One region of the Kitasatospora sp. NBC_01250 genome, then DNA from elsewhere that is predicted to be linked to it. Evidence: riboswitches for the same ligand, from Rfam matches in the RefSeq annotation. Region 1 holds a riboswitch; the other holds the start of a gene.
What was found. Region 1 has a riboswitch for S-adenosylmethionine ahead of OG500_RS27605 (aminotransferase class V-fold PLP-dependent enzyme). Riboswitches for the same ligand answer to the same signal wherever they lie in the genome.

Region 1 (10,456 bases):
GCGGGCGCCGTCGCTGACCAGCTCGCGCACGGCGGCCAGGAAGCGGTCGATGTGCTCCTCGGGCGTGCCGGCCCCGAAGCTGACCCGGATCGCGTTCAGGCTGCGCTCGCCGGGCAGCGAGGGCTCGGGCGCCCCGCACTCGGACGGGGCGGCCTGCTCACTGCCCAGCAGGGTGCGCACCAGGGGGTGGGCGCAGAAGAGCCCGTCGCGCACCCCGATGCCGTACTCGGCCGACAGCGCCGCCGAGAAGTGCGAGCTGTTCCAGCCCTGCACGACGAAGGAGAGCACGCCGACCCGCGCCGCCGCGGGGCCGAACAGGCTGAGCACCCGGACCTCGGGGATCTCGGCCAGGCCGGCCGTCAGCCGGTCGATCAGGTACTGCTCGCGCTCCTGCAGCGCCTCGAAACCGGCCTCGGTCAGCGCCCGGCAGGCCGCGGCGATGGCGTAGGCACCGATCACGTTGGGCGAACCGGCCTCGTGCCGGGCCGGGCCCTGGTGCCACTCGACGGCCACCGAGCCGTCCACCTCACGGGCCACCGTGCGGCTCGCGCCGCCGCCCGCCAGGTACGGCTCCGCCGCGTCCAGCCAGTCGCTGCGCCCGGCCAGCACACCCGCGCCGAACGGGGCGTAGAGCTTGTGGCCGGAGAAGGCGACCCAGTCGACGTCCAGCTCGCGCACCGAGACCCGGTGGTGCGGGGCCAGTTGCGCGGCGTCCAGCACCACGCGGGCGCCGTGCCGGTGCGCCACCCGGGTCAGCTCGGCCACCGGCCACAGCTCGCCGGTGACGTTGGAGGCGCCGGTGACGCAGAACAGGCGGGGCTCGGCGGGGCTGCCGGCGGCCAGCGCCTCGGCCAGCGCGGCGACGGCCTGCTCGGGCGAGCTCGGGGCGCGCAGGTAGCTGACCGCCAGGCCGGCCTGGCGCCAGGGCAGCAGCGAGGCGTGGTGCTCGGTCTCGAAGGCGAAGACCCGGGTGCCGGCCGGCAGGGCGCCCGCCAGCAGGTTGAGCGAGTCGGTGGTGGCCCGGGTGAAGACCACCTGGTCGTCCTCGCGCAGGTCCAGGAAGTCCGCGACGGTGCGCCGGCTCTGCTCGAACAGGTCGGTGGAGAGCTGCGAGAGGTAGCCGGCGCCGCGGTGCACGCTGCCGTAGTACGGGGCGTAGGCGGCCACCTCGTCCCAGACCCGCTGCAGCGCGGGCGAGCTGGCGGCGTAGTCGAGCGCGGCGTAGCCCACCTTCTCGCCGGAGACCAGCGGGACCTGGACGTCGGCGCCGAGCACGGCGAGGGGGGCGCAGAGATCGAGGGAAGACGGCATGAGGATGCACTCCTTCGGAGTCAGGACCCCGGGAGTGCGAATATGCCGGTGGTCCGCGCTTGCCACACGGACCTGTCGCCGTCTGGCCTGGTCTTCACCCAGGGCACCCCGCCACGGACGGAGGGTTGCCGGACAGCAAGCTGGGGCTCGTCGCGCTGTCACTCATGACCTGGCGAAGACTTTAGATCAGCTCCCGAAGTGCGGTCAAACACCGTCCCGGCATCCGGACACACATGAGACCCGCAGGCCAGCGGCCCGCGGGTCTCGTGGAACTGACGCCGGGTCAGTGCGCGGTGGCCTCCGCCCAGCGCTTGAGGGTGTCCTGCGCGGCGCCCGAGTCGATGGCCGCGGTGGTGCGCCGCATCGCCGCGGCCAGCTGCTCGACCAGCGGCGCATCCGTCAGCTCCAGGGCGACCAGCGCGGCTGCCGAATTGAGCACCACGGCGTCGCGCACCGGCCCCTGCTCCCCGGCCAGCACCCGGCGCGCCACCGCGGCGTTGTACTCGGCGTCCGCCCCGCGCAGCGCCTCGATGCCGACCAGCTCGATGCCCAGCTCGCGCGGGTCGAGGACGGTCTCGGTGACCCGGCCCCCGCGCACCACCCAGACCCGCGAGGTGGCGCAGACGGTCAGCTCGTCCAGCCCGTCGTCACCCCGGAACACCAGTGCGGAGGAGCCGCGCTCCGCGAGCACCCCGGCGATCAGGCCGGCCAGCCGGGTGTCGAAGCAGCCGACCGCGTGCGCGGTGACGCGGGCCGGGTTGGTCAGCGGACCCAGGATGTTGAAGGCGGTGGCCACCCCGAGGTCGCGGCGGGCCGGGGCGGCGTGCCGCATCGCCGGGTGGAAGGTGGCCGCGAAGCAGAAGGTGAGGCCGACCTCCTCGGCCACCTCGGCGACCCGCCGGGCGCTCAGGTCCAACCGGATCCCGAGCCGCTCCAGCACGTCGGAGGAGCCGCTGGCGGACGAGGCCGCCCGGTTCCCGTGCTTGACCACCTTGGCGCCGGCCGCCGCCGCGACGATGGCCGACATGGTGGAGATGTTGACGGTCTTGGCCCGGTCGCCGCCGGTGCCGACGATGTCCACCGCGGGGCCGGGGATGTGCAGCGGCTCGGCGTGCGCGTACATCGCCTCGACCAGGCCGCAGACCTCGGCCACCGTCTCGCCCTTGGCCCGCAGCGCCACCACGAAGCCGGCCACCTGGGCCGGGCTGGCCTCGCCGCTCATGATCCGGTCCATCGCCCAGGCGGCGTCCGCCTGGGTCAGGTCCTGGCCGGTCAGCAGCGCGTTCAGCAGGTCCGGCCAGGTGCGGACCACCTGCGCGGGGTCCTGACCGCCGTTCGCAGGGTTCACATTCACCATGGCCGACTCCAGCTCGCATCCGGTGCTCGTTACGGGGATGCAGCCAGCCTATCGACCGGCGAAGGGCCGCCGCGGCACCCGCGACGGCCCTTCTCTGCTCGTGAGACACCGGCCGGCGGCCGGCGGCGCCGGCCGTCCAGGAGGCGGAACGCTCAGCGCGCCAGGCTGCGCGCGCCCAGACGGGCGCGGAGCAGGGTGGCCACCGTCTCGGCCAGTGCCACCGGGTCGACCGGCTGCGAGATCGCCGCGTCCGCCCGGCTCCAGGCCGCCAGCCAGGTGTCCTGCGGGCGGCCGATCAGCACCAGCACCGGCGGGCAGCCGTAGATCTCGTCCTTCACCTGGCGGGCCAGCCCCAGTCCGCCGGCCGGCACTGCCTCGCCGTCGAAGAGGCAGAGGTCCACGCCGCCCTTCTCCAGCGCGCGCAGCACGGCGGGGACCGTGGCGCACTCCAGGTACGTAACCTCCGGCAGGTCGGCGGCCGGCCGCCGGCCGAGCGCCGAGGTGACCTGCGCGCGGGTGTTGCGGTCATCGCTGTAGACGAGAACGGTGAGCGTCTCGTCACTCGTGTGCGTCGCCATCGACCTGCTCCCATGTGATCCAGACCACGTCCAGTCACCACCGGATGCTACTCCCGATCACCCCCCGCGGGGCGCGACTGGCGCGATCTCTTCCGGATCCGGCCCGCCGGCGCCGCCCGCCGGGCCGGGCGGGCCGGCCCGGGCGGGCGGCCCGCCGGGCGGGTGGCAAGCTGTCACCCACCCGGGCGAGACGGCGTCACCCTCGGCGGTACAGTCCACCCGGACGGCCCACAGCGGTACGCCACCGGTGCCCCGCTGGCCGTCAGGACACGCGTGGCACCCGGGTGGTCCGGCCCAACGCGCCGTCAGAAAATCACCATCCGCACGACGAAACCCCTCGTCAACCGGCGCGCACCGGATACGCACGGCCACCGGCGCAGCCATCCGGGCATACCGCACGCACCGGACACTCCGAGGGAGACCCCCCGGCGTGAAGACGGAATAAGGGACCGACATAATGTCGGTCGTGGCGACAGCAACAGCAACAGAAACCGGGCACGCTCATGGATCGGTCAACCGACCGAACATGACCAGTGTCGGAACCATCGTCTGGCTGAGTTCCGAGCTGATGTTCTTCGCGGCCCTCTTCGCGATGTACTTCACGGCTCGCTCCGTGAAGGGACCAGACTTCTGGGCCGAGAAGGCGCATGCCCTCAACGTCCCCTTCTCCTCCGTGAACACCACGATCCTGGTGCTCTCCTCGCTCACCTGCCAGCTCGGCGTGTTCGCTGCCGAGCGCGGTGACGTCAAGAAGCTCCGCACGTGGTTCTCGATCACCTTCATGATGGGGGCGATCTTCATCGGGGGTCAGATCTACGAGTACACCAACCTGGTGAAGAAGGACGGCATCTCGCTCTCCTCCGACCCGTACGGTTCGGTGTTCTACCTGACCACCGGCTTCCACGGGCTCCACGTGACGGGCGGTCTGATCGCCTTCCTGCTGGTGCTGGGGCGGACCTACGCTGCCAAGCGGTTCACGCATGAGCAGGCCACCGCGGCGATCGTCGTGTCGTACTACTGGCACTTCGTCGACGTGGTCTGGATCGGCCTCTTCGCGACCATCTACCTGATCAAGTAACCGATCAGGTCGCTGGCCGCCGGCCGGACCCCGTGCCCTCACCGGCTCCGGGTCCTTTGCCCGTGCCCGCCTTTGCCGATGCCTACCGGCACCGGGCCCCTCCACCAGTCGACCAGATCCTGACACCGGGGTTATCTCGTGAAAAAGCTCTCCGCACGACGGCGCCACCCACTGGCGGCGCTGGTCGTCCTACTCTTCGCCCTCGCGGCCATCGGGGGGCTGTACGCCGAGTTCGCGCCCGCCGAGAACGCGCAGGCCGACAGCTCCGCGCAGTCGCTCGCGATCGATGAGGGCAAGCGGCTCTTCGCCGTGGGCTGCTCCTCGTGCCACGGCCTCAACGGCGAGGGCAGCAGCACCGGCCCCAGCCTGGTGGGCGTGGGCTCCGCCGCCGTCGACTTCCAGGTCGGCACCGGCCGCATGCCCGCCCAGCAGCCGGGTGCGCAGATCCCGAAGAAGAAGAACATCTACAGCCAGAGCGACATCGACGCGATGGCCGCCTTCGTCGCCTCGCTGGGCCCCGGCCCGGTGACGCCGACCAAGGACCAGTACACCTCCACCGAGACGGACGCGATCTCCAAGGGTGGCGAGCTGTTCCGGACGAACTGCTCGCAGTGCCACAACTTCGCCGGTGCCGGCGGTGCCCTGACGCAGGGTAAGTTCGCGCCCTCGCTGGAGAACGTCGACCCGAAGCACATCTACGAGGCCATGCAGACCGGCCCGCAGAACATGCCCTCCTTCCCCGACACCACCATGCCGGAGAAGCAGAAGCAGGAGATCGTGGCCTTCGTCCGCTACCAGGCGAACGAGGCGCCCAACCCCGGTGGTCTCTCGCTCGGCAGCCTCGGTCCGGTGACCGAGGGTCTGTTCGGCTGGATCTTCGGTCTCGGTGTCCTGATCGCGATCGCGATCTGGGTCGCCGCTCACACCACCAAGGCCAAGAAGTCATGAGCCACGACATGTCAGACGACAAGCTGCCGCAGGCGCACGCCGCCGGCGAAGGGCACGGCGAAGCCGCCGTTGCCGACAACCCGTTCGCGGACCCGGGGCTGCCGCCCCACGAGCCGCGGCGGACCGACATCGACGAGCGGGCCGCCAAGCGGGCCGAGCGCCAGGTGTCGCTGCTCTTCATCGTCTCGATGCTGGCGACCGTCGGTTTCATCGCCAGCTACGTCAGCATCGACGCCGACCGGATCGTCTACATCTTCCCGCTGGGCCACATCAGCGCGCTGAACTTCGCGCTCGGTATGACCCTGGGTGTGGCGCTGTTCTGCATCGGCGCGGGCGCGGTCCACTGGGCCCGCACCCTGATGTCGGACGTCGAGCTGCCGGCCGAGCGCCACGCGATCGAGGCCGACGACGAGACCCGCGCGGACGTCATCGAGCAGTTCAAGACCGGCGCCGCCGAGTCCGGCTTCGGCCGCCGCAAGATGATCCGCAACACCCTGATCGGGTCCATGGCCCTGGTGCCGCTCTCCGGCGTGATGCTGCTGCGCGACCTCGGCCCGCTGCCCGAGAAGAAGCTCGACGTCACGGGTTGGAACGAGGCCACGCCGAACGCTCCGATCCGGCTGGTCAACATGAACACCAACGAGCCGATGAAGGCCGAGGACATCGCGGTCGGCTCGCTGACGTTCGCCAAGCCCGGCCCGTCCGCGCTGCGTCCGGCCGGTCTGCAGGAGTCCGACGAGGACTTCCAGGAGGCCATCGCCAAGGACGCGCTGATGCTGATCCGCATCCAGCCGAACGACATCAAGGACGCCGACTCGGCCGCCCTGGGCTTCGAGGGTGTGCTGGCGTACTCCAAGATCTGCACCCACGTCGGTTGCCCGATCTCGCTGTACGAGCAGCAGACCCACCACGCGCTCTGCCCCTGCCACCAGTCGACCTTCGACCTGTCGGACGGCGCGCGCGTTATCTTCGGCCCGGCCGGGCACCCCCTGCCGCAGCTGAAGATCGTCACCGATGCCTCCGGCTACCTGGTAGCCCCCGGCGGCTTCGAGCACCCCGTCGGTCCGAGCTTCTGGGAGCGCAGCGAATGAGTTCCGCGTCGACTAGCGCGAAGCAGGCCGCACCGGCCAGCACGCGCGACAAGCCCGCCAACAAGGCGGAGGCCGCAGCCGACTGGGTGGACGGCCGGCTGGGGATCTACTCCCTGGCCAAGGCCAACCTGCGGAAGATCTTCCCGGACCACTGGTCCTTCATGCTCGGTGAGATCTGCCTCTACAGCTTCATCATCATCATCCTGACGGGCGTCTACCTGACGCTCTTCTTCAAGCCCAGCATGGGCGAGGTCATCTACAACGGCTCGTACTCGCCGTTGGACGGCATCCGGGTCTCGGAGGCCTACGCCTCCACGCTGAACATCAGCTTCGAGGTCCGCGGCGGTCTGCTGATCCGGCAGATCCACCACTGGGCCGCGATCGTGTTCGTCGCCGCGATGTTCGTGCACATGATGCGCGTCTTCTTCACCGGCGCGTTCCGCAAGCCCCGCGAGATCAACTGGCTGTTCGGCTTCCTGCTGCTCTTCCTGGGCTTCTTCGACGGCTTCCTCGGGTACTCGCTCCCCGACGACCTGCTCTCCGGCACCGGTATCCGGTTCATGGAGGGCGCCATCCTGGCCGTCCCGCTGGTCGGTACCTACATCTCGTTCTTCCTGTTCGGCGGGGAGTTCCCGGGGACCGACATCGTGCCGCGGTTCTTCACGATCCACGTGCTGCTGATCCCGGGCATCATGCTCGGCCTGCTGGTGGCGCACCTGATCCTGGTCTTCTACCACAAGCACACCCAGTGGGCGGGCCCGGGCAAGACCGAGAAGAACGTGGTCGGCATGCCGCTCATGCCGGTCTACATGGCCAAGGCCGGCGGTTTCTTCTTCCTCGTCTTCGGCATCATCGCGGCGATGTCCGCGATCGCCTCGGTCAACCCGGTCTGGGCCTACGGCCCGTACCGTCCGGACCAGGTCTCCACCGACGCCCAGCCCGACTGGTACATGGGCTTCGCCGAGGGTCTGATCCGTGTCATGCCGGGCTGGGAGATCCGGGCCTGGGGCCACACCCTGAACCTGGGTGTCTTCATCCCGCTGATGCTCTTCCCGCTGGTGCTGGCCGCCATCGCCGTCTACCCCTTCATCGAGGGCTGGATCACCGGCGACAAGCGCGAGCACCACATCCTGGACCGCCCGCGCAACGCCCCCGTGCGTACCGCGCTGGGTGCCGCCTGGATCAGCCTCTACCTGGTGCTGCTCTCCGGCGGTGGCAACGACCTGATCGCCACGCACTTCCACCTGTCGCTGAACGACATCACGTACTTCGTGCGGATCGGTTCGTTCGTCGTCCCGGTGGTGGTCTTCTTCGTGACCAAGCGCTGGTGCCTGGGCCTGCAGCGCCGGGACAAGGAGAAGGTGCTGCACGGTCGCGAGACCGGCGTCATCAAGCGGCTGCCGCACGGTGAGTTCATCGAGGTGCACGCCCAGCTCCCGCAGGGCACGCTCCACACGCTCACCTCGCACGAGCAGTACGAGCCGGTCGAGCTGCCGGCCGAGGTCGACGAGAACGGTGTCGCCCGCAAGGTCGGCCTGGCGACCAAGACCCGCGCCAAGCTCTCCGAGGGCTACTTCGGCGAGGGCAACCAGATCCCCAAGCCGACTCCCGAGGAGCACAAGGAGATCACCAGCGGCCACGGCCACCACTGATCCCCTGCTCTGACAACGCGTCAGCCACCTGAGGGCCCCGTCCGGCACTGCCGGTCGGGGCCCTTGGCGTGGGGGCGGCACAATGGGTGACGCACCATCAGCCCAGGAGAACCGAGGAGACCCGCCCCGTGCAGGTGAGCATCGACCACGCCGTCGCCACACCGCCCTACGAGCAGCTGCGCGCGCAGATCGCCGAGCAGGCCAGGACCGGTGTGCTGGCGGCCGGGCTGCGGCTGCCCACCGTGCGCGCGCTGGCCGAGCAGCTGGGGCTGGCCGCCAACACGGTGGCGCGCGCGTACCGGGAGCTGGAGGCGGACGGCGTGGTGGAGACGCACGGCCGCCGCGGCACCCTGGTGGCCGCCACCGGGGACACCGCGCACCGGCTGGCCGCCGACGCCGCCACCGAGTACGCCGCCCGGGCCCACCGCCTGGGCGTCACGCGGGACGAGGCCCAGGCGGCCGTGTACGGCGCGCTGGACCTCGTCTACGGGGCATCGCCGTCCGGGTCGTCCTGACCCGCCCCGGGGGACGCCGGCGGCTCAGACCTGCGGGCGCAGGGTGGCCGCCGCCTTCGGTACCGGGGGCGTGGCCACGGTGTTCAGCGGCCGGCCCATCGCACTGCCCTTGAGCCAGTCGTCCCAGCTCAGGTTCCAGTCGCCGAAGCCGTTGCCGAACGGCTCCATGTCGTGGCCCCTGCTGTTGACCACCTCGACGATGTCGCCCACCCGGACCTGGTTGTAGAACCACCTGGCGTTGTCGGTACTCATGCCGGTGCAGCCGTGGCTGACGTTCTCCACGCCCTGCGAGGCCACCGACCAGGGCGCCGCGTGCACGTACTCCCCGCTCCAGGTCACCCGGGTGGCCCACTCGACCTTGAGGTCGTAGGCCTCGCTGCTGCCCTTGGCGATGCCGATGGTCTCGCTGCTCATCTGCACCTCCCGCTCCTGGCCGAGCACCACCTTGATGCCGTTGCGGGTGTCGAAGCCCGGCTTGCCGGTGGTCACCGGGATGGTGTTGACCACCTCGCCGTTGCGCTTGAAGGTGAGCTCGTCGCTGGCCGCGTCGACCACCGCCTCCACCCGGTCGCCGGTGCTGAACGAGACGCTGGCGGTGGGGCCGCCGTACAGCCCGCCGTCGATCTGCCGGCCGTCGGCGTCGTAGGTCAGCTTGACCTTGGTGTTGGCCGGCCAGTAGTCCTTCGGCCGGAAGTGCAGGTTCTTGCCGTCGACCCAGTACCAGCCGCCGGTCACCGCCGGTTCGGAGACCACGGTGAGCGCGCTCTCCACCTGCCGCCGGGCGGCCGGGTCCTTGACCTCCTCGGAGAGCTTCACCGTGAGCGGCTCGCCGACGCCGTAGACCTGCCGGCCGAGGTCGGGGCCCAGGGTCGCGTTGAGCAGCCGGTCGGCGGGCTTGGTGGTGAAGTCCTGGGTGGTCTCGCCCCGGCCGCCCTCCGCGTCCACGGCGGCGATCCGTGCCGTGTAGTGGGTGGCGGGCGCCAGCGGGGTGGCGCTGTGCCAGGTGCGCCCGTCGGGGTCCAGGCTCCCGGCCAGCACGCGCCCGTCCGGGCCGCTGAGCGTGACGTCGGTGACCCGGTCGCCGCTGTCCGCGCTGACCGTGAACGGCTTGCCGGGTTCGGCACCCGCCCCGGCCGAGCTGTGCACCAGGTGGGCGGCGTCGACCACCCGCGGCGGGCCGCCGCTGCTCGCCGAGCCGCCGGCCGAACAGGCCGTGAGCGGGCCGAGCACCAGGGGGGTGACGGCCAACAACCAGAGGGCTGCCCGGCCAGCGAACCTGACCTTCGGGCTCTGCCCCCCTACCGCGCATCTGCGGGCCACCGGAGCCTCCTGGGGTTCGGATGATGCATCAGATGGTAGGAACATCACCGCATCTGAACGGCCCGCCCGCACCCCACTGAGCCCGGGCGGGTGACGGCAGCACCCGCCCGGACCAACAGAAGAGGCGCCCGGTCGCCCCGGGCGCGAAACGAAACGGCGGGCCCCCTCCGAGGAGGGAGCCCGCCGTGTGCGTGCCGAGACCTGGAACCTACTGGTTCTGGTTCTCGCCGCGGTAGAACTCGAAGACCCAGCCGAACAGGCCGATCATGATCATCGGAGCGGCCCAGAACATCAGCCACCAGCCGAAGATGACGCCGCAGAACGCGAGCGCGCCACCGATGGCCAGCGACAGCGGCTGCCAGCTGTGCGGGGCGAAGAAGCCCATCTCACCGGCGTCGTCCGAGACCTCGGCCTCGGGGTTGTCACCGGCGCCCAGGTCCACCCGGCGGGCGGTGAAGCCCAGGTAGAAGGCGATGAAGGCGCACAGGCCGAAGGCCAGGAAGAGCGCGGTGGTACCGGCCGCCTCCGTGCCGTGGGAGCTGTGCGTGGTCCACACGCCGTAGACCACTGCCATGATCAGAATGAAGGCGGCGAAGCCCGCGAAGA
Region 2 (10,456 bases), 1.4 Mb from region 1:
CTTGAGGCCGTCCCCGGTGTTGATCGCCACGGTCTCCTTGGCCGGGTCCAGCAGACCGTTCTCGACCAGCTTCTTCAGCACGCCGATGGTCACGCCGCCCGCGGTCTCGGCGAAGATCCCCTCGGTGCGGGCCAGCAGCCGGATCGCCGCCACCACCTCGGCGTCGGTGACGTCCTCGACCGCGCCGCCGGTGCGCCGGGCGATGTCCAGCACGTACGGGCCGTCCGCCGGGTTGCCGATCGCCAGCGACTTGGCGATGGTGTCCGGCTTGACCGGGCGGATCGCGTCGTGACCCGCCTTGAAGGCCGCGGAGACCGGCGAGCAGCCGGCCGCCTGGGCACCGAAGATCTTGTAGGGCCGGTCCTCGACCAGGCCGAGCTTGATCAGCTCCTGCAGCCCCTTGTCGATCTTGGTGAGCTGCGAGCCGGAGGCGATCGGGATCACGATCTGCTCCGGCAGCCGCCAGCCGAGCTGCTCGCAGATCTCGAAGGCCAGCGTCTTGGAGCCCTCGCCGTAGTACGGGCGCAGGTTGACGTTGACGAAGCCCCAGCCCTCGCCGGCCGGGTCGCCGATCAGCTCGGAGCAGAACCGGTTCACGTCGTCGTAGTTGCCCTCGATGCCGACCAGCTCACCGCCGTAGACCCCGGCCATCACGACCTTGCCCTGCTCCAGGTCGTGCGGGATGAAGACGCAGGACTTGAAGCCGGCCCGGGCCGCCGCGGCGCCCACCGCGCCGGCCAGGTTGCCGGTGGAGGAGCAGGACAGCGTGGTGAAGTCGAAGGCGCGGGCGGCCTCGATCGCGCAGGCCACCACCCGGTCCTTGAAGGAGTGGGTCGGGTTGCCGGAGTCGTCCTTGACGTGCAGCTGGGCGGTGAAACCGAGCTCGCGGCCGAGGTTGTCGGCCTTCACCAGCGGGGTCCAGCCGGGGTTCAGGTTGGGCTTGCCGGCCACGTCCGCGGGCACCGGCAGCAGCGGGGCGTAGCGCCAGATCGAGGCGGGGCCGGCCTCGATCCGCTTGCGCAGCTCGTCGGCGTCGTAGCCCTCGTAGTCGTAGGCGATCTCCAGCGGGCCGAAACACTCCAGGCACGCGAAGCTGGGACCGAGCGGGAACCGGGTGCCGCACTCGCGACAGGACAGCGCGGCGGCGGGGCCGAGATCGACAGGACCGACAGCTGCAGGGGTAGCGGTAGCCATGATGGCGAGGCCTCTCTCCTCATCTTCCCCATGGCGCGGTCGCGCCACAGGCCGGAATTGGCACCTGCCCCGCCGGGGCCCGCGAAGGCCGGACGAGAAGGTTGCCGGGACGTCGACGGGCCGTTCCCTCAGTCCCTCTGGATGAGCTCTGTGAAGTTGTGGACACCAGGAATGCTGGCGAGTCCGAGCGATCGACCCCGGCGTGCGAAGGTCTGACCGCAGTACGAAGACTGTATCCGAAGGGCGGTCCACCGAGGCCGACCGTCCGACCCGCGAGACGAGATTCACAAGGAGCGAGATTTGCCTGCCGAGCAGAGCCCCGCGCTACTCCCGGAGGCGGCCGACTGGCTGCGCCGACGCTCCTGGCGGGCGGGCGACCGGCCGCCCGCCGCGCTGCTCGCCGCCAAGCAGGCCGCGGGGGCGGCCGGCACCGTCAGCGTGGTGCTGCCCGCGCTGGACGAGGAGTCCACGGTGGGCGACATCGTCACGGTGATCCGCCGCGAGCTGATGGAGCGGCTGCCGCTGGTGGACGAACTGGTGGTGGTCGACTCCGGCTCGGCGGACCGCACCGCCGAGGTGGCCGCGGCGGCCGGTGCCCGGGTGGTGCACCGGGACGCGATCCTGCCCGGACTGCCGGCCGTGCCGGGCAAGGGCGAGGTGCTCTGGCGCTCGCTGCTGGTGACCAGCGGGGCGATCGTCTGCTTCATCGACGCCGACCTGCGCGCATTCGACCCGGCCTTCGTCAGCGGCATCATCGGCCCGCTGCTCACCGACCCCGACCTGCAGTTGGTCAAGGCGATGTACGACCGCCCCCTGGAGACCGAAGGAGCGGTGGTGCCGGCCGGCGGCGGCCGGGTCACCGAGCTGGTCGCCCGCCCGCTGCTGGACCTGCACTGGCCGCAGCTGGCCGGCTTCGTGCAGCCGCTGGGCGGCGAGTACGCGGCCCGCCGCTCGCTGCTGGAGCGGCTGCACTTCCCGACCGGTTACGGGGTGGAGCTGGGCCTGCTGGTGGACGCGCTGGAGCTGGTGGGCCTGGACGCGCTGGCCCAGGTGGACGTGGGGGTGCGCCACCACCGCCACCAGGACAGCCAGGCGCTGGGCCGGATGGCCGCCACCATCTACCGCACCGCCCTGGAGCGGCTGGACCGCACCCACCGCCTGAAGGCCGCCGAGAACCTGGCCCGCCCGGTGCTGACCCAGTTCACCCGGGACGCAGTGACCCGCGACTTCACCGCCCACAGCCACCAGGTGATCGCGCTGGAGCGGCCCCCGGTGATCGGGCTTCCGCAGTACCGGGCGCAGAGCGTGTGACCAAGGTCCGGGTTTGCGTCCGCACGCCCCCGGCAAGGTTGAAGATATGTCCGATCACACGCCCGCACGCATCCTGGTGGCATCCAACCGGGGTCCGGTCTCCTTCAGCAGCGGCCCGGACGGCACGCTGACGCTGCGGCGCGGCGGCGGCGGACTGGTCTCGGGGCTCTCCGCGATCGACGACCCGGGCACGGTCTGGGTCTGCGCGGCACTCGGCGAGGCGGACCGCACGGCGGCCCGGCGCTCGCCGCAGGGGCGGCTCGACCAGGGCGGCTTCGATGTCGGCGGACAGGCCGTCCGGATGCTGGACATCGCCCCCGAGGTCTTCGACCAGGCCTACAACGGGGTGGCCAACTCGACCCTCTGGTTCCTGCACCACCTGCTCTACAACACGCCCACCGCACCCGTCTTCGACGCCGACGCCGACGCCCGGTGGACGGCCTTCGAGGCCTACAACGCGGCCTTCGCCGAGGCGCTGGCCGCCGAGGCCGCCCCGGGCGCCGCCGTGCTCGTGCAGGACTACCACCTGACCCTGGTGCCGGCGCTGCTCCGCGAGCTCCGTCCCGACCTGCGGATCAGCTACTTCCTGCACATCCCGTGGGCCCCGGCGGACTACTTCCGCATGCTGCCGGACGAGCTGGCCCGCGCCGTGCTGACCGGGGTGCTGGGCGCCGACCGGGCCGGCTTCCACACCCGCCGCTGGGCCGAGGCCTTCGCGGACTGCTGCGAGCAGCTCCTGGACGCGAAGATCATTTCTGGGGCGGGCCCCCGGTCCGACCTCTCGGTCAGCCACCAGGGCCGCACCACCAGGCTCGGGGTGCACGCGCTGGGCGCCGACGCCGACTTCCTGCGCGAGCGCGCCCACCGGCCGGACGTGGACGAGCGGCTGGCCGCGCTGCGCGAGGCGGTGGGCGGGCGGCGGACCATCGTGCGGGTGGACCGGACCGAGCTGAGCAAGAACATCGTGCGCGGCCTGCAGGCCTACCGGCACCTGCTGCGCAGCCGCCCCGAGTGGCGCGAGCAGGTGGTGCACATCGCCTTCGCCTACCCCTCCCGGCAGGACCTGGCCGAGTACCGCGACTACACCGCGGCCGTGCAGCGGCTCAGCCAGGAGATCACCGAGGAGTTCGCCACCGACTCCTGGCAACCGCTGATACTCCAGGTCGAGGACGACTTCGCGCGCTCGCTGGCGGCCTACCGGATGGCGGACGTGGCGCTGGTCAACCCGATCAGGGACGGCATGAACCTGGTCGCCAAGGAGGTCCCGGTGGTCTCCGACGCGGGCTGCGCGCTGGTGCTCTCCCGCGAGGCCGGTGCCCACGCCGAGCTGGGCGCGGACGCGCTGAGCATCAACCCCTACGACGTGGTCGGCACCGCCGAGGCGCTGCACCGGGCGTTGAGCATGCCGGCGGCCGAGCGGGCCGAGCGCACCGGACGGCTGGCCGCGGCGGCCACCGCGCTGCCGCCGCAGCAGTGGTTCCTGGCTCAGCTGGCCGAACTGAGCGACTGACCCAGCCGCTCCAGCAGCTCCACCACGCCGGCCGGCCCCGCCACCAGCAGGTCCGCCTGCTCGGCGATCTCGCGCACCGGCGGCTCGCCGGTCACCGGTCCGCTGGCCACCAGCAGGCCGCCCCCGCCCGCCGCACGCAGTCGGCGCACCGCCGCGAAGGCGGCCAGATCACCCAGGTCGTCGCCGGCGTAGAGCACCGACCGGGCGCCCCGCTCGCTCACCAGGCCGCTCAGCGCGGCTCCCTTGTCCACCCCCGGCGGACGCAACTCCAGGACCAGGCGGCCCGGTTCGACGGTCAGGCCGTGCGCCGCCGCCAGCGCGGCCAGCGGCTCGCGCAGCAGCTCGAAGGCGGCGGCGGGGTCGGCGGTGCGGCGGGTGTGCACCGCGACCGAGCGCTCCTTGTCCTCGGTGCCGGTGCCCTCCGGCGCGCCCACCGCGGCCAGCAGCGCAGGCAGTTCGGCCCGTACGGCGGCCACCCCCGGGTGCGGCGGCGGCGCGGTCAGGGTGCCGCCCGCCCAGCGCTCGGCGCCGTAGTGGCCGAGCACCACCAGGGGTTCGAGCCCCGGCTGCCGGTCGAAGCCGCCCAGCCGCACCGCGCTGAGCACCGGACGCCCGGTCACCACGGCCACGGTGCCGACCAGCGGCGCCAGCGCGGCCAGCGCGGCGGCGGCGCCGGGGTGCGCCCAGGCCTGCTCGGGATCGGCGACGATCGGGGACAGGGTGCCGTCGAAGTCCACGGCGACCAGCGCCCGCGCCGGATCGGCCAGCAGCGCGGCCAGCCCCTCGCGTCCCTCGGCGGTCCTTGGTTCCAGCGCGATACCCATGACGGCCAACCTACCCAGGGCCGCCGCGGGCTAACGCTCGGCGCGACGGGCGGCGCGGACCCGGCGCAGCCGGTTGACCAGCACCGGGCTGTGCGCCAGCGCCTCCGGGCGGTCCAGCAGGCCGTTCAGCAGCTGGTAGTACCGGGTGGCGGAGATGCCCAGGCGCTCCCGCACGGCCTGCTCCTTGGCGCCCTGGGTCCGCCAGCCGGCCGCCTCCAGGGCGAGCACGGCCAGCTCCCGTTCGGTCAACTCGGTCATGGGGCCATTGTGCGCGCGAGCCGCTACTGCGGGCGCTTGCTCTTGGCCTGGTCCACGGCGTAGTTCTGCAGATCACTGAGGACCGGCTTCGGGTCGCCCTGCACCGCCGTGCCGATCTCGGTCTTGATCCGGCCGCTGACGGTGTCCCAGGCCGGGTCGCCGAACGGGTAGAAGGAGGCGTTCGGCAGCGCGTCCAGGAACGGCTTGAGCTCGGCGTTCTGCCCGTTCGCGGTCATCGCCGCCAGGCCGTCCTGGGTGACCGGGAGCAGGTTGTACTCCTGGTCGAACTTGGTGGTGTTGTCCTTGTTGAACGCGAAGCTCAGGAAGGTGCGGATCTCGTTGCGGTGGCCGTTGGCGCTGTAGGCCATCATCCAGTCGGCGACCCCGAGCGAGACCGGCTTGATCTGCGTGTTCTTGACCGGGATCGGCGCGGTGCCGAAGTCGATGTTGCCCTGGTGGGCCTGCTGGAGCAGGGTCGGGTGCCCGTTGAGCATCGCCACCTTGCCGTTGGCGAAGTCGGTGAAGGCGTTCTGGCGGTTCACCTTGCCCGGGTCCGGATAGGTCAGGTGGGCGTCGACCAGGTTCTGCTTGAGCCAGTTGAAGGTGTCGACGTTCTGCGCGCTGTCCAGGGAGTAGACGCCGGCGGCGTCGGTGATGCCGCTGCCACCGCTCATCGTCCACATCGAGGTCTCGGCCTGGGCCTCCTCGGGGCCGAGCGGCAACGCGTACGGGGTGACCCCGGGGACCTTGGCCTTGATCAGCGCGGCGTCGTTCTTCAGGTCGTCCCAGGTGGCGGGCGGCTGGGTGATCCCGGCCTGGCGGAAGATCGCCTTGTTGTAGAAGAAGGTCCGCGAGGAGGCGGCGAAGGGTATGCCGTACTGGGTCCCGAGCACGTTGCCGGCGCGGTTGAAGCTGTCCAGGAAGTTGGTCTGGGTGTCGATCGAGAGCACGTCGCTGGCCGGGTAGAGCTGGCCGGCGGCGACCTTGTCGGCGAAGCCGCCGGTCTGCACCAGGTCCGGCGAGTTGCCGGCCTTGACCATGTCGGCCACCTTGGCGTCGATGTCGCTCCAGCTGAAGACCTGGACGTCCACCTTGATCTTGGGGTTGGCCGCCTCGAACTGCTTGGCCAGGTGGTTCCAGTACTTCTGCGAGCTGGTGTCCGGAGTGGTCCCGTAGTCGGCGGCCACCAGCTTGAGGGTGACGGTGCCACCGCCGCCCAGGCCGAGGAAGCTGCAGCCGGTCAGCCCGCAGGTCAGCAGGGTGCCGGCGGACAGCACGGCGAAAAGTCGGGACTTCAACGGGGACCGCCTTCGAGCACAGGGGTGGGACCTCCCGGGGACAGAGGTGGGCGAAAGGGTGTCAAATTCCGACCCTTGTGGTCCACACCAGAGGCCCCTGGGCGAGGAACGTTACCTAAGTGATCGCCCGCATTGCACATCCTGCAACCGGCGCCGATCAGACCGTCAGCACACGAACGCCCGCCTCGCGGAAGGCGGTGACGAGGTCCGCCCCGGCCGCCTCGTCGGTCACCAACGTGTCGATCGTCTCAAGCCCGCAGATCCGCGCGAAGGCGCGCCGGCCCAGCTTGGAGGAATCGGCCGCCACCACCACCCGCCGGGCCCGCTCGGTCAGCAGCCGGTTGACGCTGGCCTCGCCCTCGTGGTGCGCACTCGCACCGACCTCGACGTCCAGCGCGTCCACGCCCAACACCGTGACGTCCAGCGTCAGTTCGGCGAGCACGGTACTGGCCAGCGGTCCGATCAGCTCGTAGGACTGCGGGCGGGCCACCCCGCCGGTCACCACGATCTTGACGGCCGGGCGCACGGTCAGCTCGTTGGCGATGTTGAGCGCGTTGGTCACCACGGTCAGCGCGTGCCCCGCCTCGGCGCCCTCGGTCAGCTCCGGGCGGACCGCGAGCGCGCGGGCCACCTCGGTGGTGGTGGTGCCGCCGTTGAGCCCGACCACCTCGCCCGGCGCGATCAGCGCGGCGACCGCCTGGCCGATCCGCTGCTTGGCCCCGGCGTTGCGGGCGGTCTTGTAGCGCAGCGGCAGGTCGTAGGAGACGTTGTGCGCCACCGCGCCGCCGCGGGTGCGGGTGACCATCTGCTGGCGGGCCAGCTGGTCGAGGTCGCGGCGGATCGTGGCAGCCGACACGCCCAGCGCCGCAGCCGCCTCCTCGACCTCCAACTTGCCGTGTTCGGCAAGGAGTTCAAGAAGACCGTTCCACCGCTCGTATCTGGACACGCCACACCTTCCCTGCCGACCGCATGAGTACGTACTCCGACCCCGCCCACCGCCTTCGTGGACAGCGTCGCACAGCACCGGTCACATGCTGGGCCGCATTTCGTACCCGCTCCAAGGTCTTGCGCGATCCTGCGCGAAACAGCTATAAATCAATCAGTTTCACGCAGACGCGTGAGCAGAAGGGAGCCGTAGGCATGACAGCCATCGACAGCTCACTCACCGCCGAGGAGCTGGCCACCCAGCCGGACTGCTGGCGCCGGGCGGCGACACTGGCCGGGACGTCGGCGGCGGCACTGCCCCGGCGCGGCGAGCGGATCGCCGCGGTCGGCTGCGGAACCTCCTGGTTCATGGCGCAGTCCTACGCGGCGCTGCGCGAGGCGGCCGGGCAGGGCGAGACCGACGCCTTCGCCGCCTCCGAGTTCCCCGGCGCCCGGGACTACGACCGGGTGGTGGCGATCACCCGCTCGGGCACCACGACCGAGGTGCTCACCCTGCTGGGGGCCCTGCGCGGGCGCACCGCGACCACCGCGCTGACCGCCGACCCGCACACCCCGGTGATGACCGCCGCCGACCAGGTGGTGGTGCTCGACTTCGCCGACGAGCGCTCGGTGGTGCAGACCCGCTTCGCCACCAGTGCGCTGGCACTGCTGCGCGCCCACCTGGCGGGCGACGGCGCCGGCGGCGAGGGGCCCGGCAGCGTCGCCAAGGCCGCCGCGGACGCCGAGCGGGCACTCGAAGAGCCGCTGCCCGAAGGCCTGCTGACGGTCGATCAGGTCACCTTCCTGGGCGGCGGCTGGACCAACGGCCTGGCCCTGGAGGCCGGGCTCAAGATGCGCGAGGCGGCCTGCTTCTGGACCGAGGCCTACCCCGCGATGGAGTACCGGCACGGCCCGATCGCGATCACCGGCCCCGGGCGCGCCGCCTGGATGTTCGGCGAGCTGCCCGAGGGGCTGGCCGGCGACATCGCCGCCACCGGCGGCCTGCTGGTGGCCGGCTCCGGCGCCGGCGGTCTTGACCCGATGGCCGACCTGGTCCGGGCCCAGCGGCTGGCCGTGGCCCTGGCCACCGCGCGCGGGCTCGACCCGGACAACCCGCGGGCACTGACCAGGTCGGTGCAGCTCTGATCCGGTCCCTCTCCCCCGCGGCAGGGGGCTGCTGAGCGACCAAGGTCACCTCGCCCGGTTCAGACAAACCCGACCACTGGACTAGACCTCTCCTCCTCGGTCAAGGGAAACTGTCCCCCGTGAAGCACGTCATCGCACTCGATGTAGGCGGCACCGGCATGAAGGCCGCGCTGCTCGCCCAGGACGGCTCCGTGCTGTTCGAAGCACGCCGACCGACCGGGCGGGAGCACGGCACGGACGCCGTGGTCACCGCCATCCTCGACTTCGCCGCCGACCTCGGTGAGGAGGGCCGCCGCCGCTTCGGCGAGGCCCCCCTGGCCGCCGGCGTCGCGGTGCCGGGGACGATCGACGAGAAGAACGGGATCGCGGTCTTCTCCGCCAACCTCGGCTGGCGCGACCTGCCGATGCGCAAGCTGCTCGGCGAGCGGCTCGGCGGTCTGCCGGTCGCCCTCGGCCACGACGTCCGCTCCGGCGGGCTGGCCGAGGGCCGGCTCGGCGCCGGTCGCGGGGTGGAGCGGTTCCTGTTCATCGCGCTGGGCACCGGCATCGCCGGCGCGATCGGGATCGACGGACGCATCGAGTCCGGCGCGCACGGCTACGGCGGCGAGATCGGTCACGTGGTGGTCCGCCCCGGCGGCCCCGCGTGCGGCTGCGGCGCCCGCGGCTGCCTGGAGACGCTGGCCTCGGCCTCGGCGGTCTCCCGGGCCTGGGCCGAGGCGTCCGGCGACCCGACGGCCGACGCGGCCGCCTGCGCGCTGGCCGTCGAGGCCGGCGACCCGCGGGCGGTGGCGGTCTGGCAGAACGCGGTGGACAGCCTGGCGGACGGCATCGTGCTGGCCCAGAGCCTGCTCGACCCCGCCACGGTGATCGTCGGCGGCGGCCTCGCCGAGGCCGGTGACACGCTCTTCACTCCCCTGCACGCGGCGGTTGCCGAGCGGCTGACCTTCCAGATGCCCCCGAAGGTCGTACCGGCCATGCTCAAGGACACTGCCGCATCCCTGGGTGCCGGGCTGCTCGCCTGGGACCTGCTCTCGTTGGAGGTGACCGCGTGACCGCGGAGCAAACCGCACTGGCCGGGGCCCGGCTGGTACTGCCCACCGGCGTCGTCGAGGACGGCCGGCTGGCCTTCTCGGGCACCACCATCGCGGAGATCGGCGGCGAGCGCGCCCCGGGCGATCTGGACCTGAGCGGCTACACGGTGGTTCCCGGCTTCGTGGACCTGCACGTGCACGGCGGCGGCGGCGCCTCGTACGCGGCCGGCATCGCCGAGGAGGCGCTGACCGCCGCCCGCACCCACCTCGAACACGGCACCACCACCACGGTCGCCTCCACCGTCACCGGGGAGATCGACGAGGTCTGCCGGCAGGCCGCCGTGCTGTCCGAGCTGGTCGAGGAGGGCGTGCTGGCCGGCGTCCACTTCGAGGGCCCGTTCATCTCGCCGGGGCGCTGCGGCGCGCACCGCCCCGACCTGCTGCGCGACCCGGACCCGGCGCTGGTGCGCAAGCTGGTCGACGCCGCCCGCGGCACCGCGAAGATGGTCACGCTCGCCCCCGAACTGCCCGGCGGCCTGGAGTCGGTGCGCCTGCTGGCCGACCTCGGGGTGATCGCGGCCGTCGGCCACACCGACTCCGACTACGCCGGGACCCTGGAGGCGATCGAGGCCGGCGCCACCGTCGCCACCCACCTGTTCAACGCGATGCCGGGTATCCAGCACCGCGCGCCCGGACCGATCGTCGCGCTGCTGGAGGACGAGCGGGTCACCGTCGAGCTGATCAACGACGGCACCCACCTGCACCCCTCGGTGCTGGACCTCGCGTACGGCACCGCCGGCGCCGCCCGGGTCGCGCTGATCACCGACGCGATGGGCGCGGCCGGCATGGGCGACGGCCTCTACCCGCTGGGCCCGCTGCAGGTCCGGGTGGAGCAGGGCGTCGCGCGGCTGGTGGAGGGCGGCTCGATCGCCGGCTCCACGCTGACCCTGGACGTCGCCT

Region 2: it holds a riboswitch for S-adenosylmethionine, as region 1 does, so the genes downstream of both, thrC (threonine synthase) here and OG500_RS27605 (aminotransferase class V-fold PLP-dependent enzyme) in region 1, are expected to answer to the same signal.

The regions. Positions count from the first base shown of each region.
Region 1 is NZ_CP108476.1:6,515,318-6,525,773, reverse strand. It holds gene OG500_RS27605 (aminotransferase class V-fold PLP-dependent enzyme) at 1-1,311, opposite strand, end outside; SAM riboswitch class IV at 1,362-1,481, opposite strand; gene trpD (anthranilate phosphoribosyltransferase) at 1,595-2,668, opposite strand; gene OG500_RS27595 (hypothetical protein) at 2,821-3,246, opposite strand; gene ctaE (aa3-type cytochrome oxidase subunit III) at 3,704-4,324, shown strand; gene qcrC (cytochrome bc1 complex diheme cytochrome c subunit) at 4,463-5,272, shown strand; gene qcrA (cytochrome bc1 complex Rieske iron-sulfur subunit) at 5,269-6,363, shown strand; gene qcrB (cytochrome bc1 complex cytochrome b subunit) at 6,360-8,015, shown strand; gene OG500_RS27570 (GntR family transcriptional regulator) at 8,144-8,530, shown strand; gene OG500_RS27565 (L,D-transpeptidase) at 8,555-9,778, opposite strand; gene OG500_RS27560 (cytochrome c oxidase subunit 4) at 10,059-10,456, opposite strand, start outside.
Region 2 is NZ_CP108476.1:5,137,504-5,147,959, reverse strand. It holds gene thrC (threonine synthase) at 1-1,194, opposite strand, end outside; SAM riboswitch class I at 1,211-1,342, opposite strand; gene OG500_RS21675 (glucosyl-3-phosphoglycerate synthase) at 1,495-2,505, shown strand; gene OG500_RS21670 (alpha,alpha-trehalose-phosphate synthase (UDP-forming)) at 2,552-4,015, shown strand; gene otsB (trehalose-phosphatase) at 3,991-4,839, opposite strand; gene OG500_RS21660 (DUF3263 domain-containing protein) at 4,870-5,097, opposite strand; gene OG500_RS21655 (extracellular solute-binding protein) at 5,121-6,395, opposite strand; gene OG500_RS21650 (DeoR/GlpR family DNA-binding transcription regulator) at 6,553-7,341, opposite strand; gene OG500_RS21645 (SIS domain-containing protein) at 7,536-8,465, shown strand; gene OG500_RS21640 (ROK family protein) at 8,585-9,517, shown strand; gene nagA (N-acetylglucosamine-6-phosphate deacetylase) at 9,514-10,456, shown strand, end outside.